Regions from separate parts of the Rhizobium sp. NLR16a genome, predicted to be linked through region 2. Evidence: riboswitches for the same ligand, from Rfam matches in the RefSeq annotation. Region 2 holds a riboswitch; each other region holds the start of a gene.
What was found. Region 2 has a riboswitch for thiamine pyrophosphate ahead of thiM (hydroxyethylthiazole kinase). Riboswitches for the same ligand answer to the same signal wherever they lie in the genome.
Positions count from the first base shown of each region.

Region 1: linked by a shared signal. The riboswitch ahead of J7U39_RS32280 (HMP/thiamine-binding protein) and the one ahead of thiM (hydroxyethylthiazole kinase) in region 2 are both predicted to bind thiamine pyrophosphate.
Region 3: linked by a shared signal. The riboswitch ahead of thiC (phosphomethylpyrimidine synthase ThiC) and the one ahead of thiM (hydroxyethylthiazole kinase) in region 2 are both predicted to bind thiamine pyrophosphate.
Region 4: linked by a shared signal. The riboswitch ahead of thiC (phosphomethylpyrimidine synthase ThiC) and the one ahead of thiM (hydroxyethylthiazole kinase) in region 2 are both predicted to bind thiamine pyrophosphate.

Region 1 covers NZ_CP072868.1:115,747-119,679, reverse strand. The annotation lists gene J7U39_RS25295 (ABC transporter ATP-binding protein) at 1-396, opposite strand, end outside; gene J7U39_RS25290 (ABC transporter permease) at 393-1,199, opposite strand; partial or broken gene J7U39_RS32280 (HMP/thiamine-binding protein) at 1,253-1,369, opposite strand; TPP riboswitch at 1,360-1,472, opposite strand; gene soxR (redox-sensitive transcriptional activator SoxR) at 1,808-2,278, shown strand; gene J7U39_RS25280 (SDR family oxidoreductase) at 2,402-3,172, shown strand; gene J7U39_RS25275 (metalloregulator ArsR/SmtB family transcription factor) at 3,276-3,614, shown strand; gene J7U39_RS25270 (LysR family transcriptional regulator) at 3,693-3,933, shown strand, end outside.
Region 2 covers NZ_CP072867.1:427,211-431,143, forward strand. The annotation lists gene J7U39_RS24265 (GNAT family N-acetyltransferase) at 1-151, opposite strand, end outside; gene thiD (bifunctional hydroxymethylpyrimidine kinase/phosphomethylpyrimidine kinase) at 359-1,168, opposite strand; gene thiE (thiamine phosphate synthase) at 1,165-1,800, opposite strand; gene thiM (hydroxyethylthiazole kinase) at 1,797-2,600, opposite strand; TPP riboswitch at 2,651-2,747, opposite strand; gene J7U39_RS24285 (DUF1349 domain-containing protein) at 2,876-3,460, opposite strand; gene J7U39_RS24290 (ABC transporter substrate-binding protein) at 3,689-3,933, shown strand, end outside.
Region 3 covers NZ_CP072871.1:93,353-97,285, forward strand. The annotation lists gene thiC (phosphomethylpyrimidine synthase ThiC) at 1-1,279, opposite strand, end outside; TPP riboswitch at 1,374-1,505, opposite strand; gene J7U39_RS30820 (flotillin family protein) at 2,153-3,933, shown strand, end outside.
Region 4 covers NZ_CP072869.1:61,158-65,090, reverse strand. The annotation lists partial or broken gene J7U39_RS27320 (rhizopine-binding protein) at 1-5, opposite strand, end outside; partial or broken gene J7U39_RS31980 (IS5/IS1182 family transposase) at 64-268, opposite strand; gene J7U39_RS27310 (hypothetical protein) at 1,207-1,917, shown strand; TPP riboswitch at 2,131-2,262, shown strand; partial or broken gene thiC (phosphomethylpyrimidine synthase ThiC) at 2,355-3,933, shown strand, end outside.

The DNA of each region.
Region 1 (3,933 bases), on a different replicon from region 2:
AGAGGCGGGGTAGTGATGCTCGAAGCCGGCCAGGCCAAACCGCTCGAAGAGGGGCGCGACAGCGGCGCGGGCGGCCCGCCGATTCATGCCCCTCACTTCCAGGCCGAGCACGGCATTGTCGATGATCCGGCGCCAGGGCATCAGCGCATCGCGTTGCGGCATGAAGGCAAAGGAATGCGGCGTCTGTTCCAGCGCCGCACCGTTGAAAAGCATGTTGCCGGAATCCGGCCGCAGCGCCTGAGTCAGCAGTCTCAGCACGGTCGATTTTCCCGAGCCGGATGGGCCGACGATCGAGACGAACTCGCCGTTTGCGACCGCGAGCGAAATGTCGTCCAGGACCTTCATGCCGTCGAAGGACTTCGAGATGTTGCGCAGCTCAAGCATCTGACCGGTCATCGGCGCCGTTCCTTGGATGGCTGCCAGGGCATGACGAAACGCTGGATAACCACCGTCAGCGCGAAGAGGCAGAGCGTCAACACAGCGCTGACGATCACGGCGGCGAGCACGAGATCGGGACGGAAATTGTTCTTGGCGTTGAGGATATAAATGCCGAGGCCGCTTGCAGCGCCGGCATATTCGGCAAAGATCGCGCCGACGACGGCATAGGTGATCGAGATTCGAAGGCCGGCGAAGAAATAGGGCAGCGACGAGGGAAGCCGCGCCAGGCGGAAAATGCGCCAGCGACTCGCCTTCATCGAATTCAAGAGCTCGGCGATGTCGCGATCGGTCGCCTCATAACCCTGAAGCAGGGCAACGAGCAGCGGAAAGAAAGTGACGAGCGCCACCAGCAATATCTTCGGCAAAAGGCCGAAACCGAACCAGAGAACGACGAGGGGTGCGATCGCCACCAGCGGCAGAGTCTGGCTGGCGATGAAGATCGGCAGCAGTGCCCGACGCATGAAGGGCATGAAATCCATCAGGATCGAAGAGGCGAAGGCGAAGGCGAGCGACAGGGCGAAGCCGCCGAGTGTCGCGCCGAGCGTCGGCCAGGTGTTTGATATCAGCCCCTCTCGGTTCAGCCAGCCCTGGATAAGAATACGCGAAGGCGCCGGCAGAATGGACGGTTTGATGCCGGAAAGATCCACATAGAGTTCCCATGCCGCCAGAAAGGCAAAGCCTGCGAGCAAGGCGGGCATTGTCCGGTACACGGCGAGACAGAGCGTCGCAAGGCGCGAATCCGATGGTCGTGGCGATGTCATCGGCGTTCGATTTCAGGCTTTCGTCTGGCCGTTAGCGCAAACCTGTCGAGGACATCGGTCTCGATGCGCAGCCTACCGCGATTGGGGGCGGTTGCCTTGACGGCATCGAGAGGGATGCCGGCGGAATTGCCGGACGTCGGGTAGAGTGACACTTGCGCGCCGGAACACATTTGGACCTCGCTCCGCTGGCATTACCCAGATCAGCTTAGAAGGGTCCGGAGGCTTGCGCCTCGCATCTCAGCCCCGGCGATACAGAGCTCCCCTGTCATTCGGCGAAAACTATCATCGGGGTTTTGTTGCCGCAACCGCAAAATTACAAACCCGTCCGGCCGGCCGGGACGGGGCGCAGATGAAAAAACACCCGGACGAGGTCCTGTCCGGGTGTTTTCCGAGGTTCCGTACCTGCCGGGAACGGAACCCGAGCGCTCGCCTCTCGGGCGGCTATATCGGCAGGGGCGATCGGTACCAGGGCGGACAAGCGCCGATGCCATCATTTCAGCTTCGTATCGACCGGATGATCTCGCTGTCGCTCCTTCCTGCGCCCTCGCGCTTTACGGCCGGGGGAGCAGGGGTTATAAAACCTCAACTAATATTGAGGTCAATGGGCGATGAATAGGATTTCTGCGACGCCGCTCGGCAGGCTTCTGACAGTCGGCGAAGTGGCGCAACGCAGTGGTCTTGCCGTCTCGGCACTGCATTTCTACGAAGCCAAGGGGCTGATTTCGAGTATCCGCACGCGCGGCAATCAGCGGCGATACGGACGCGATGTGCTTCGCCGGCTCGGCATCATCAAGGTGGCGCAACGTGTTGGCATACCGCTTTCGGAAATCCAGACGGCATTTGCCTCCCTGCCGCAGGGACGCACGCCGACGGTTGCCGACTGGCAGACGCTGTCGGCGCGCTGGAAGGATGAACTCGACGCGCGAATCAGGCGGCTGAGCCTGCTGCGAGACCGCCTGACCGGCTGCATCGGCTGCGGCTGCCTGTCGATCGAAAGCTGTCCGTTGCGCAATCCCTTCGATCGGCTCGGCGAGGAGGGGCCAGGCGCACGGCTGCTGGAGACCGAAATCGACATATGAGCTTTCAGGGAAAAGCTCTAGCCTCTGGCGGAAAGATGATGCCGCCTTTCTTTCGGCCGGCGCGCTCATATGTTAAGGGCGAATGGCGCAACAGGCGGCATTGTCCGCGAGGAGGACGGCTTCGTGTTCCATCCGAGACTATTCGAGAATCGCAATGTCATCGTGACCGGCGCCGGGCGGGGCATCGGCCTCGAAGTGGCCCGGCAGTTCTTGGACTGCGGCGCAAAGGTGATCGTCCATATCGGGCGCAAACCGGGACGCGAGCTGCCGGATTTTCTGCTGACGGCTGAATCCGAAAGACGGGCGCTGTTGCTGCACGCCGATTTCACCGCCGTTGGCGGCGCTGCGCAATTTGCCGAAAATGCGCTCGCCTTCTTCGACAAGGTGCATGTGCTCGTCAATAACGCCGGCACCATGCTCGGCCGTTTTCCGGCTGCCACACTGACCGACGCAGATTATGAGGCGATCGTGCGTTTGAACCAGACGTCGGTGGTGGCGCTGACGCGTGCGTTGCTACCGGCATTGAAGGCGGCGGAAGGCGCTGCCATCGTCAACACCGTTTCAATTTCCGCGCTGACCGGCGGCAGCCCCGGTTCTTCGATCTATTCCGCCTCGAAAGCCTTCATTTCAACCTATTCCAAGGCGCTTGCCCGCGAGCTTGCGCCGGATGGCATCCGCGTCAATTGTGTCTCGCCCGGAACGATCGAGACGGATTTCCATGAGCGCTATTCTTCCCGCGAAAAGCTGGAGCAGACGAGAAAGTCTATTCCCTTGCAGCGGCTGGGCACAGCGGAGGATTGCGCTCCGGCCTATCTGTTCCTGGCGGCACCCTCCCTCTCCGGATACATTACCGGCCAGGTCCTCGAGATCAATGGCGGCCAGCTTATCTGCTGATTTAGTTAGACCTTTTTTGACATTTGATCACTTTTGGCAAATTCGCGTGTGCGAATATGCTATTGGGCTGATCTGCCTTTTCGCTTCCCTTCCGAGATGTCGAATGCCATTGCCCAAGCCCGAGCCGGGAATGTCCGGTCAGGAATTGCACAAACTCGCTGGAAACGCTCGTGAGGCGAGCGATCTGCTGAAGGCGCTGGCGCACCAGACCCGACTTCTAATTCTTTGCATACTCGCGACCGAGGAGCGGACGGTGGGTGAAATCGAAAATATCCTCGGCATTCAGCAGGCGATGGTCTCGCAGCAGCTCGCGCGTTTGAGGCTCGAAGGCCTTGTCAATACGCGCCGTCAGGGCAGGCTCGTCAATTACCGTATCGGCAATACGAGCGTGCTTGCCTTCCTCGAATCGCTGTTCGATCTTTTTCCTGCAGAAAACAATTAGCACCCGCCCTTGCGGAGCACGGTTGCTGCGTCGAAGATAGGCTGATCCGGATGATTTCGCGCCGGATCGGGAGACCGGATGATCGACAAGCTGGAATTTTTCATCGCCCTTGCCAACGAAAAGCATTTCGGCCGCGCCGCCGAGGAGTGCGGGATCTCGCAACCGACACTTTCGGCCGCCATCCGGCAGCTTGAAGACCAGCTTGGTGTCATGCTGGTGCAGCGCGGCTCGCGTTTTCAAGGGCTGACGCCGGAGGGGCAGCGGGTGCTTGAATGGGCGCGGCGCATCGTCGGCGACGCCCGCACCATGCGCGAGGAAA
Region 2 (3,933 bases):
CCCAATTCTCGCTGAATTGTTCGCGAACCCAGTTGACCACGAGGTGCAGTTCCGCAGGAAGAGCCGGACGGATGGAGGCGCCGACGACGTCAGCCCGCTCTTTCAGTTCGGCGAGCCTGGTGGAATATAAGCTCACAAGCAGGTCCGGCACCCGTCTCTCCTCTGGATGTTCCGTTATTGCGGAATATATCCCCTTTTAATGTCATAGACTTGGCCATCTCAGAAGGCTTGTCAACAGGGATTTTCTTGGACGCGACTGTTCTCGTTGCGGCCTCGACGTGCGGTATGGGTCCAATGCAAAACGGCCCGGAACAAGCCGGGCCGTTTTACATTTGCATCTGTTTGCCGATGCCAGCGCCTATTCGCCCTCTTGCCAGAGCGCGTGGAAATGCTGCACCGGACCGTGGCCGGAGCCGACGCTGAGCTTTCCGGCGGCTACGACCGCGCCGGCGAGATAGTCCTTGGCAGTGGCAACAGCCCCTGGCGTCGAGTCGCCTTTGGCGAGTTCGGCGGCCAGCGCGCTGGACAGCGTGCAGCCGGTGCCGTGGGTATTCTTGGTCGGCACGCGTCGCGCCTCGAACCAGTGCAGGCCGTCGGCAGTGGCAAGCACGTCGGGGCTTTCGTCACCGTCGAGGTGTCCGCCCTTGACCAGCACGGCGGCCGGACCAAGGGCGCGCAGCCGCTCGGCCTGGGCGGCCATCTCGGCCCGGTTTGTCGCGACCGGCTGGTGCAGAAGTGCGGCGGCTTCCGGCAGGTTCGGGGTGAGAAGCGTGGCAAGTGGCAGCAGCCGCCTGGTCAGCACGTCGACCGCTTCAGGTGCGAGCAGGGCGGCGCCCCCCTTGGCGATCATCACCGGGTCGAGAACGACGGGGATGCCACGCCGGTGCGCGAGGGCTGCGGCAACGGCCTCGGCGATGCCGGCATTGGCGATCATGCCGATCTTGACGGCGTCGACGCGCACATCGGCAAAGACGGCATCGATCTGGTCGGCGACGAATTGCGGCGGCACCAGATGCACGCCGCTCACCCCTTGCGTGTTCTGCGCCGTCAGCGCGGTCAGCACCGCCATGCCGTAGACGCCGCGGGCGGAAAAGGCCTTGAGATCGGCCTGGATGCCGGCACCGCCCGAGGGATCGGAGCCGGCGATGGAGAGAACGTTGCGGATCATGGGCGGACCTTTCGGATTTCTGCGGCGATGCGGCGCGTGGCCGCCTCGGGGTCCGGCGTGCCGGCGATGGCTGAGACGACGGCAAGCCCATTGGCGCCTGCGGCAAATACCTCGGCCACGTGGTTCGCCTTGAGGCCGCCGATGGCGACTGACGGCACCGGCGAAGCCTTCACCAGCCTTGCCAGACCGTCAAAGCCGATCGGCTGCTTGTGGTCGGCCTTGGTCGGCGTCGCAAAGACCGGTCCGACGCCGGCATAATCGACGAGACCAGGATCGACGGCCGTGGCAAGCGGCGCTGTCTCGACCGAGAGGCCGAGGATCATGTCGGGACCGATCATCGTCCGTGCCGTGCGCGCGTCCATGTCCTCCTGGCCGATATGCAGGCCGTCGGCACTTATGGCGATCGCCGCCTCGACATCGTCGTTGACGATGAGCAGGGCGCCGGTTCCCGCAAGCGCTTGTTTCAAGGCTCGGCCGGTCTCGATCATTCTGGTCGTGCCCGCATGTTTGTCGCGCAGTTGCACCATCGTGGCGCCGCCGGCAACGGCAAGGCGCGCGGTCTCGACCATGCCGATCCCGGCGCAGAGTTCGGGGTCGAGGACGAGATAGAGCGAAAGGTCGAAAACCTTCATACGGCCGAAATCCTTGCCCGGGCATCGAGCGTTTCGGCGTCCAGGGCTGACAGCGCATCGAGGAAACGCCAAGCGAAGGAGCCGGGGCCGGCCGCCCCGAGGGCGGCATCCTCGCCCGCGACGGAGAAGGTCGCAAGGGCCGCAACTGTCGCCCCGAACGTATCCTCAGGGGCGGTCGCGGCAAAGGCGCCGATCAGGCAGGTGAGCGAGCAGCCGAGTGCGGTGACCTGCGGCATCAGGACCGATCCGCCTTTGATGCGCACGGCTCTTTCACCATCGGTGACGAAATCGGCCGCACCGGTGACGGCGACCACCGCCCGCTGCCGCTCGGCGAGCCGCCGCGCCGAGCCTTCCGCCTGCTCGACCGGGTCGCGGCTGTCGACGCCCTGGCCGCGGCTCTCTCCGCCGGCAAGGGCGATGATCTCGGAAGCATTGCCGCGGATGATCGTCGGCTTCAGCGCCAGGAGATCGGCGACCGCTCCGCGGCGGAAGGCCGTCGCGTAATGCGCGACCGGATCGAGGACCCATGGTTTGCCGGCTGCGTTGGCGGCCCTCGCCGCCGTCTGCATGCCTTCGATCCATTGCGTCGAAAGCGTGCCGATGTTGATGGTCAATGCATTCGCGATGCCGGCGAATTCGCCGGCTTCTTCAGCGGCGTGCACCATGGCGGGCGAGGCGCCCGACGCAAGCAGAACATTGGCCGCGATGTTCATGGCGACATAATTGGTGATGCACTGGACGAGCGGCGGCTTTTCGCGCATCGCCTTCAGCATGGCTCCCGACGTGATCTTGTTTTGCATGGCGCCCCTTTCAGGCGGGGGCGGGCACGGGGCAATTCGTGCGGGCGAAACCGCGACCCCGAGCGACTCCCTCCGCCGGCATTATCCGGTTCAGGTTCGAAGGGTGCTTCTCAGCCCGTCTGTCGACGGGCGCCCCTGTCTCTCATCGCGCTCTTTTTCGCAGAGAACGGGGCGGATGTCATCTCGAAAATGAGGGTTCGGTACTCTCCTTGCGGCTGCGCTTTAGGCGTGAACGTTGCTGCTCAGGAATGCAATCCCGATCGCATCCTATCCGGCTAACTCAAATCGTGAAGATCCGTCGTAATCGCCGGCCCGATCGAAAACTCCGAAAACCGCACCCTCAACCCGCTGCGCTCCGGCGTGCAGGCCGCCGGCCCGACTTCATAGCGGTCGGCAGCCGGGAAGGGCGCTAGCCGCAGCAGCGGCCAGCGGCTGCCGTCGCGGGAGGCCTGGATGCGCATGGCGCCGCCTGCAACGGTGACGCGGATGTGGAAATCTTCGAGTTCCTTGAAGGGCTGGGACACCGACCAGTCGGATCTGCCGTCGGTGACGACGGCGCTGAGGAAGGCTTCGCCGTCGGTGAATTCGACGCCTGACTTCACCCAGCGTGTTTCGTCGAGGCGCACCATCAGGCCGGCCTGATCGTAGAGGGTGCGGAATTCGCCCTGGATGCGGATCTCGGCGGTGAAGCTGTCACCGGTGGGAAAAGCGAGGAAATGGCCGTTGTCGCGGGTGAAGCCGTAATAGGTTTCGCACCAAAAATCGGTTTTCTCGTCGGTCGTCAGGGTGAGGCTGGTTTCGTCTGCGCGCCAGCTGGCCGGCTCGTTCAGCCACTTTCCTTTGTTGAAATCGATGCTCATCCCGTTCTCCCGTTCTGTTGAAGCCTGACCGCAGGCGACCACCTGACTTTGGCATATCATGCCGCTTTCATGCAGCGCAGACAGCCGCAGATGAAGATGGTGCTTTTTCGGCGTCGCGCTATCCGCGGCTGCATAATCCGTCGCCCGCGCTTGACAGGATCGATCCAGTTCTTATTCTGTTACAAAAAGATGAATTGCATAATAATGGAACTAAACGGGAGCCATCACATGAAAACACTGGTCGCATTCCTGCTCGGTACCGCGCTCGTCGCCCTGCCGTCCGCCCTGCTTGCCCAGGAAAAGGGCGGCGTCATCAATGTCGCGACGATCGGCGAGCCGCCGACGCTCGATCCGATGTCGTCGACGGCTGATCTTGTCGGCATCGTCACCCAGCATATTTTCGAAACGCTCTACACCTTCGACAAGAGTTGGAACGTCACGCCGCTGCTGGCCGAAAGCCTGCCGGAGATCAG
Region 3 (3,933 bases), on a different replicon from region 2:
GCTTGTCCATATTCTCCTTGATCTTGTGCATCGGCACGTGGCCGGGGCCTTCGATCATCACCTGGCAATCCCTGGCCCAGGCGATCTTGGTCAGTTCGCCGAGGGTTTCGAGCTCGGCAAATTGCGCGGCGTCGTTGGCATCGGCGATCGAGCCGGGGCGAAGACCATCTCCAAGCGAGAAGGATACGTCATAGGCGCGGCAGATGTCGCAGATTTCCTCGAAATGCTCATAGAGGAAGCTCTCCTTGTGGTGATGCAGACACCACTTGGCCATGATCGAACCGCCGCGTGAGACGATGCCGGTGACACGATTGACGGTGAGCGGGATATAGGCAAGCCGCACGCCCGCATGAATGGTGAAATAATCGACCCCCTGCTCGGCCTGTTCAATCAGCGTATCGCGATAGACTTCCCACGTGAGATCCTCGGCTATGCCGTTCACCTTTTCCAGCGCCTGGTAGAGCGGCACCGTTCCGATCGGAACCGGCGAATTGCGGATGATCCATTCCCGGATGTTGTGAATGTTGCGGCCGGTGGAAAGGTCCATGACCGTGTCGGCACCCCAGCGGATTGCCCAGACCATCTTCTCCACCTCTTCCGCCATCGACGAGGTAACGGCCGAGTTGCCGATATTGGCGTTGATCTTCACCAGGAAATTCCGGCCGATGATCATCGGTTCGGCCTCCGGATGGTTGATGTTGGCTGGAATGATCGCCCGGCCGGCTGCCACTTCCTGCCGCACGAATTCGGCCGTCACGAAATCGGGAACGTCAGCGCCAAAGCTCTCGCCGTCGCGAGCGAGCGCCTCCTTCGTGGCCTGCCGGCCAAGGTTTTCGCGGATGGCGATGAACTCCATTTCCGGCGTGACGATGCCGGCACGCGCATAGGCGAGCTGGGTGACGGCGCGGCCGGCCTTTGCCTTCAGCGGCGTGCTGCGAAGGGGGAATTCCGGCGTCAGCCGTTCGCCTGTGGCAAAACCATTGTCTTCAGGCTTCACCACACGGCCTTCATAGGCTTCGACGTCGCCCCGCGCCCTGATCCAGCTCTCGCGCAAACGCGGGAGCCCGGCGTCGATCGAGACCGTATGTGTCGGGTCGGTATAGGGGCCGGAGGAGTCATAGACCGTTACCGGCGGTTCGCCCGAGGTCGGGTGAAGGCTGATTTCGCGCATCGGCACGCGCAGATCCGGATAGAGCGTTCCGGGCTTGGCGATCTTGGTCGAGCCCGGAAGCGGGCCGGTGGTGACGACCGGAGTAAGCTTGGGTGCAACAATATTCATGGGTGAGGCTCCAAGGTTTGACGTTTGGAGACCCAGTTCCAGAGTTGGAATGATGAAAAGACGCCTCAAGCAACAAAGCGAAATCCGCCCGACAGCCGCAGCGTCCGCACCGTCCCTACGCCAGTATGAACTGGATCAGGTTCAACGGGTCACTGCGCCACAACAGGCAAAGCCGTATTGTTCAGCAGAATCTCAGCCCCTTGCCGGGACACCCCTGGTGAATGCTCGGCATCAAAGACCGGAGTGGCCCTGATGTCAAGCCGACCCTCACGCGTTCTCATCCGCCGGCTTTGAGTCCGCGGCAGACATCATTCCGCGTCCTCACGCGAGCTACGGCTCTCGCCAAAGGACTACCGTCAGCCGATCTCGGAAACTTGCGGCTTAGATAAGCGGGGATCGGTGTATCGACCCGACTGTACAAGAAATGCGCCACACCAACAGCAGACAAGACGTGGATAGCGAGCGTGCCTGACCTTGCAGAGGGCCTGCCAACGCAATTTTCCAGACCCCGGCTCAACGGCCCGGTATGTAAGTCAAGCGGCAATATTTATTCAGCTGAATTGAATGTTCGAAATAGCAAAATCACTGGAAGTACTTATCCGATTTCAGCATTGAACATCTTTACACCGATAGCTGTTGTCCTTACTTCCTCTATCGTTATGTCTAGCAAGGCAACACCGATGTGAGACCACTCACGACGCGCCGTCCCCCAGCGGGACTCGCGGTCATTCTCCCTGACAATCAGCAGCCTTAAGCGTTCGACAGGTTCTTAGCGCGTCGCGCAAAAAGGCGCGCCATTTCCCCGTCATATCAACCAACGCCAACCGGGCGGTCATCGGGTGGACGAACCCGTGCGCCTATGCGAGAGAAAAGATGGAAACCCTCCAATACCTTAGCCCGATGGGATGGAAGGCGATCGAAATCGCTGTCACCCTCATCATACTGGCCATGCTGTTCCGGTGGAGCGGAGTAATCCGCTATATCCCCAACGACAGGCTCGGCATCCTCGAAAAGCTGTGGAGCTTTCGCGGCTCCGTCGACAATGGCTTCATCGCGCTCTATGGCGAGGCCGGCTTTCAGCCGGATGTCGTGCGCGGCGGTCTGCATTTCTTCATGCCGTTCCAGTATTCGATGCATCGCGCCAACCTCGTGACCATTCCGCAGGGCCAGATCGGCTATGTCTTCGCCCGTGACGGCGAGCCGTTGCCGCCGACCCAGACGCTGGCCTCGAATATCGATGCCGATGATTTTCAGGATGTGCGCAGCTTTCTCACCAAGGGCGGCCAGAAGGGGCCGCAACGCAAGATCCTGCGCGAAGGCACATATGCCATCAATCTCGCGCAGTTCATCGTGTTGACCGCGCAATCAACTTATGCAGTCAACCTGAACGCGTCGGAACAAAGACTGTTTTCCGACATGTCCACTTTGATCACTGAGCGGAATGGCTTCGAGCCCGTCCTCATCCACGACGCCGAGGACCTGATCGGGATCGTCACCATCCATGACGGTCCGGCGCTGCCGGATGGCGAGATCATCGCGCCGACCGTTGCCAACAACCCGAAGGATCCGAACTTCCACAATAATTTCCAGGATCCGGAGAAGTTTCTCAATGCCGGCGGTTATCGCGGCCGGCAATTGCAGGTGCTTGCCGACGGCAGCTATTTCCTCAACCGCATCTTCGCGACCGTCGAACTGGTGGAAAAGACGATCATCGACGTCGGCACGGTGGGTGTCGTCGTCTCCTATACCGGCCGGCGAAGCGCGGATATTTCAGGTCAGTCTTATCGCCACGGCGAACTGGTCGAGACGGGCGCACGCGGTGTCTGGTCGACGCCGCTTCTGCCGGGCAAATATGCGTTCAACACCTATGCCGGCAATATCATCATCGTGCCGACCACAAACTTCGTGCTCAAATGGACGAAGGAACAGTTCGGCGAGCACCGGCTGGACGAAAACCTTTCAGAAGTGTCGCTGATCACCAGGGATGCGTTCGAACCGGTGCTGCCACTCTCGGTCGTCGTGCATATCGACTATATGAAGGCGCCGCTCGTCGTGCAGCGTTTCGGGGACATCAAACGGCTGGTCGAACAGACACTCGATCCGATGGTCTCGGCCTACTTCAAGAATATCGCTCAGACCAAGACCTTGATCGAACTGCTGCAGGAACGCAGCGAAATCCAGCGCAGATCCGGTGACGAAATGCGGGAGAAGTTTTCGTCGTATAGCCTCGAGCTGCAGGAGGTGCTGATCGGTACGCCTCGCGCCAGTAATGGCCAGAACAGCATCGAGCAGATCCTCATCCAGCTGCGCGAACGCCAGATCGCCGTCGAGAAGGTCGAGACTTATAAGTTGCAGGAAGCGGCGGCGATCCAGGAGCGCACATTGCGCGAGAAAGAAGCACTGGCCGAACAGCAGGCCAAGATCACGACGTCGGCGCTCACCATCGAGATCAGCGAGAACGAAGGCAAGGCGCAGCTCGCCCGCACCCGCCAGCAGGCCGAAACCATTCAGGTCACCGCCAAGGCAGAGGCCGAGAAGGTGCGCCTGGCCGGCCTCGGCGAAGCCGACCGGATCAAGGCGATCGCACTTGCAGATGCCGAGCGTATCAAGGCGACCGGCCTTGCCGATGCCCAGAAGGTACGCGCCGTCGGTCT
Region 4 (3,933 bases), on a different replicon from region 2:
TCGACGACGGCGCCGACTCGGCCGTGGTCATATTCATATTCCTTGCCTCTTTGAAACGTCTGATCACACCGTGTCTGCATGGCGGCAGACGGCTTTCGGGCGTGCCCGTCAAGCATGCGGTCGAGAACGGAGAAACCGATGGCGAGTTCGGTCTGCCGACCAGGCCGCGACCTGGCTCCCAGACGCCGCCCTATGATGGCCTTGTATCGCCCGACTACCGTTTTTACCAGCAAGAGTTTGCCGTAGCGGTAGAGACCTGCCATTTCACCTAGGCGCCGTGAAGTGCGATATATGTAATAATATATGACTGACATACTTTATAACTCGCAGGTTTCTCACAATAATAGGTAAAGTCTGCCAAACTGGAAATGATATACGATAATATATACTCAACACATCTGTTGCGTTGTTTATCATTTTCATCGAGTGTCCCGTCATGAGGAGCTACGGTAGCACAGGAAATTCTTTCCCTATGAATGCTGAAATCTTTCCGGCGACAGCATCGTCTGGAGGCTTGCACAAGGAGCACATGACATGGATCATCAAAAGCAATCAGACAAGCGCCTTGGCTGCTCGCATCTGCAGTTGGCAACCATCGACGGCGTGTCGCTGTCTGGTCTGCAGTTGTCACTCGAGCGGCAGGAGGGTTCTGGGTCGACGAAGAAGACCTTTTTCCAACAATTGCTCCTGGATTTTGCTTTCGGCTGCGAGCTATTTTATCCGATCCAGCTATATGAACATCTCGCAACGAGCGAGGGCGACGACAAGGGCGCTAAACCATTAGGTGAGAGTTACGAGTATGGAACTGGGAGAGTTCGGACCGGCCGCCACGTCCCTCATTTGAAATCCACGTCTCTCGGGTTTCCATATTCCAGAATGGAAGCGCCTGCTCAGTCGCCAACTCTTGCAAACTACAACAACAGGTCGGCGAGCGGATGGAGGACATCATGGACGACATGGATGCAACGCAAGCAAAGGACGGCTCGGGCACACGGGTTTCAAAACGTGCGAACCAGCACCGCAGGAACATCGAAAGATGGTAAGAAAGTCTTCAGGAACCTGACCGTTACACGGTACGCGCAAGCCCTAGTTCAAATCCTGCTGCCGCTATCATATACACTGACAACGCTCACTTGTCGGCAAAATTCAAGGGTATTTGGCCCGCAAGGTTCGCCCAATTATACTTCCGAAAGGATTTCATTCTCTATGTCATTATGTTCTGCGAAATGCATTCGCATCGCCGCGCTTGCAGCGGCTGCCATCGTGCTGGGCACCCAGTTCGCAATTGCGCAAGAACCGTCTATAGGGGCTCAGTGGCTGAACACGCCGGTATCTCGGGTGGAAGCGCTTGCGGTCCTCCAGACCCTGAATGCCAATCTCCTGAGTAACGCCAGTGCTACGTTGACCCTTGACCGTTGGTGCGCCGCGCATAAGCTCGCACCGGAAGGTTTCAAGATCGTAGCTCAGCGTGTGGGCGGGCAAGGCAAACCGGCCGATGAGGACATCCGTGATCTTCTAACCGTCGGACCGGGTGAGTTGATCGCCTATCGCCGCGTCCGACTGGTCTGCGGCGACCGCGTCTTGTCCGAAGCCGACAACTGGTATGTACCTGCAAAATTAACTGCGGAGATGAATCAGGCGTTGAATACCAGCGATATCGCGTTTGGCAGAGCCGTTCAGGCTCTCAATTTCACTCGCACAAACCTGTCTGCCAAGTTGCTCTGGTCCCCTCTATCCGAAGGCTGGGACATGGACGGCTTAACAGCGCATGAAACAAGTTCCCTCGGCCTGCCGGCGTTCCTGCTCGAACATCGTGCCGTACTCAAACTTCCAGACGGCACGCCGTTTAGCGCCCTGGTCGAAAGCTACACGGACAAAGTACTAGACTTTCCAGTTCCGCGCCTGCTTTCTCAATAGCGCTTCTGTATCTCGGTAGATTTGGCGAACTACTCAGAATAAATCGACTGCCTATGCGACAAGGGCGCTTGTCTTGCGGAAGCGTGCCGGCCGGACGATTGCCCTTGTCCATCGCTTAATCGCGGCGACACGCACGATAGCCTGTGTGTAACCTGACCCCGTGCCATCGCAGATTGTCGCTTGACAGTCCCCTCGGCAAGCCTCTACCCTTTTCGCATTCACCAGGGGGGTCCCGGCAAGGGGCTGAGATACTGCTGGACAATACGGCTTTGCCGATTGTGGCGCAGTGACCCGTTGAACCTGATCCAGTTCATACTGGCGTAGGGACGGTGCAAGCGCTCAAAGGCAGTGGATTCACGCTTGGAATCCGTGCCGGCGTCTTTTCATCATTCCGGCTGATGACTGGGTCTCCAATCGAAAACTTGGAGCCTCAAACCATGAATATCGCCGCCACCCCAACCGTCACCACCGGCCCCTTGCCGGCATCCAGGAAGATCTACATTCGGGGGGACGTCCATCCCGACATTTGCGTGCCGATGCGCGAAATCAGCCTGCACCCGACATCGGGCGAGCCGCCCGTTGTCGTCTACGACTCCTCCGGCCCCTATACGCTCGAGGGCGCCGAGATCCGTATCGAACAAGGGCTTCCCTCACTGCGACGCGACTGGGTTCTCGCCCGCGGCGACGTCGAGGCCTATCAGGGCCGCCATATCCGCCCCGAAGACAACGGCTTTGCCAGCGGCGAAAGGCTGACGCCCGAATTCCCCACGCTACGCCATCCGTTGCGCGCAAAGGAGGGCAAGGCCGTCACCCAGCTCGCCTATGCGCGCGCCGGCATCATCACGCCCGAGATGGAATTCATAGCCATCCGCGAAAACCTTGGTCGCAAGGCGCAGGCGGATGCCATGGTCCGCGACGGCGAAAGCTTCGGCGCCCATATTCCGGACCATGTGACGGCGGAATTCGTCCGGCAGGAAGTGGCGGCGGGTCGGGCGATCATCCCCGCCAACATCAATCATCCGGAATCCGAGCCGATGATCATCGGCCGGAATTTCCTGGTGAAGATCAACGCCAATATTGGCAATTCTGCTGTCACCTCGTCCATGACGGAAGAGGTCGAGAAAATGGTCTGGGCGGCCCGCTGGGGCGCCGACACGGTCATGGATCTCTCCACCGGCCGCAATATCCACAATATCCGCGAATGGATCATCCGCAATTCGCCGGTGCCGATCGGTACCGTGCCGCTCTATCAGGCGCTGGAGAAGGTCGAGGGCATTGCCAAAGACCTGTCCTGGGAGGTCTATCGTGACACGCTGATCGAACAGGCGGAACAGGGCGTCGACTATTTCACCATCCACGCCGGCGTGCGGCTTCACTACATCCCGCTCACCGTCAACCGCGTCACCGGCATCGTCTCGCGCGGCGGTTCGATCATGGCGAAGTGGTGTCTCCATCATCATCGCGAAAGCTTCCTATACGAACATTTCGAGGAGATCTGCGACATCTGCCGCGCCTATGACGTTTCCTTCTCGCTCGGCGACGGCCTGCGCCCTGGCTCCATCGCCGATGCCAACGATGCAGCGCAATTCGCCGAACTGGAAACACTGGGAGAGCTGACCAATATCGCCTGGGCGAAGGATTGCCAGGTGATGATCGAAGGTCCCGGTCATGTGCCGATGCACAAGATCAAGGAGAACATGGACAAGCAGCTCGAGGTCTGCGGCGAGGCACCCTTTTCTACACGCTCGGGCCGCTGACGACGGATATCGCACCCGGCTACGACCATATCACCTCTGGGATTGGCGCTGCCACGATCGGGTGGTTCGGCACGGCAATGCTTTGCTACGTCACGCCGAAGGAGCATCTGGGTCTTCCGGATCGGAACGACGTCAAGACCGGCGTCATCACCTACAAGGTCGCCGCCCACGCCGCCGATCTCGCCAAGGGGCATCCGGCCGCACAACTGCGCGACGACGCGCTCTCCCGCGCCCGTTTCGAATTCCGCTGGGAGGATCA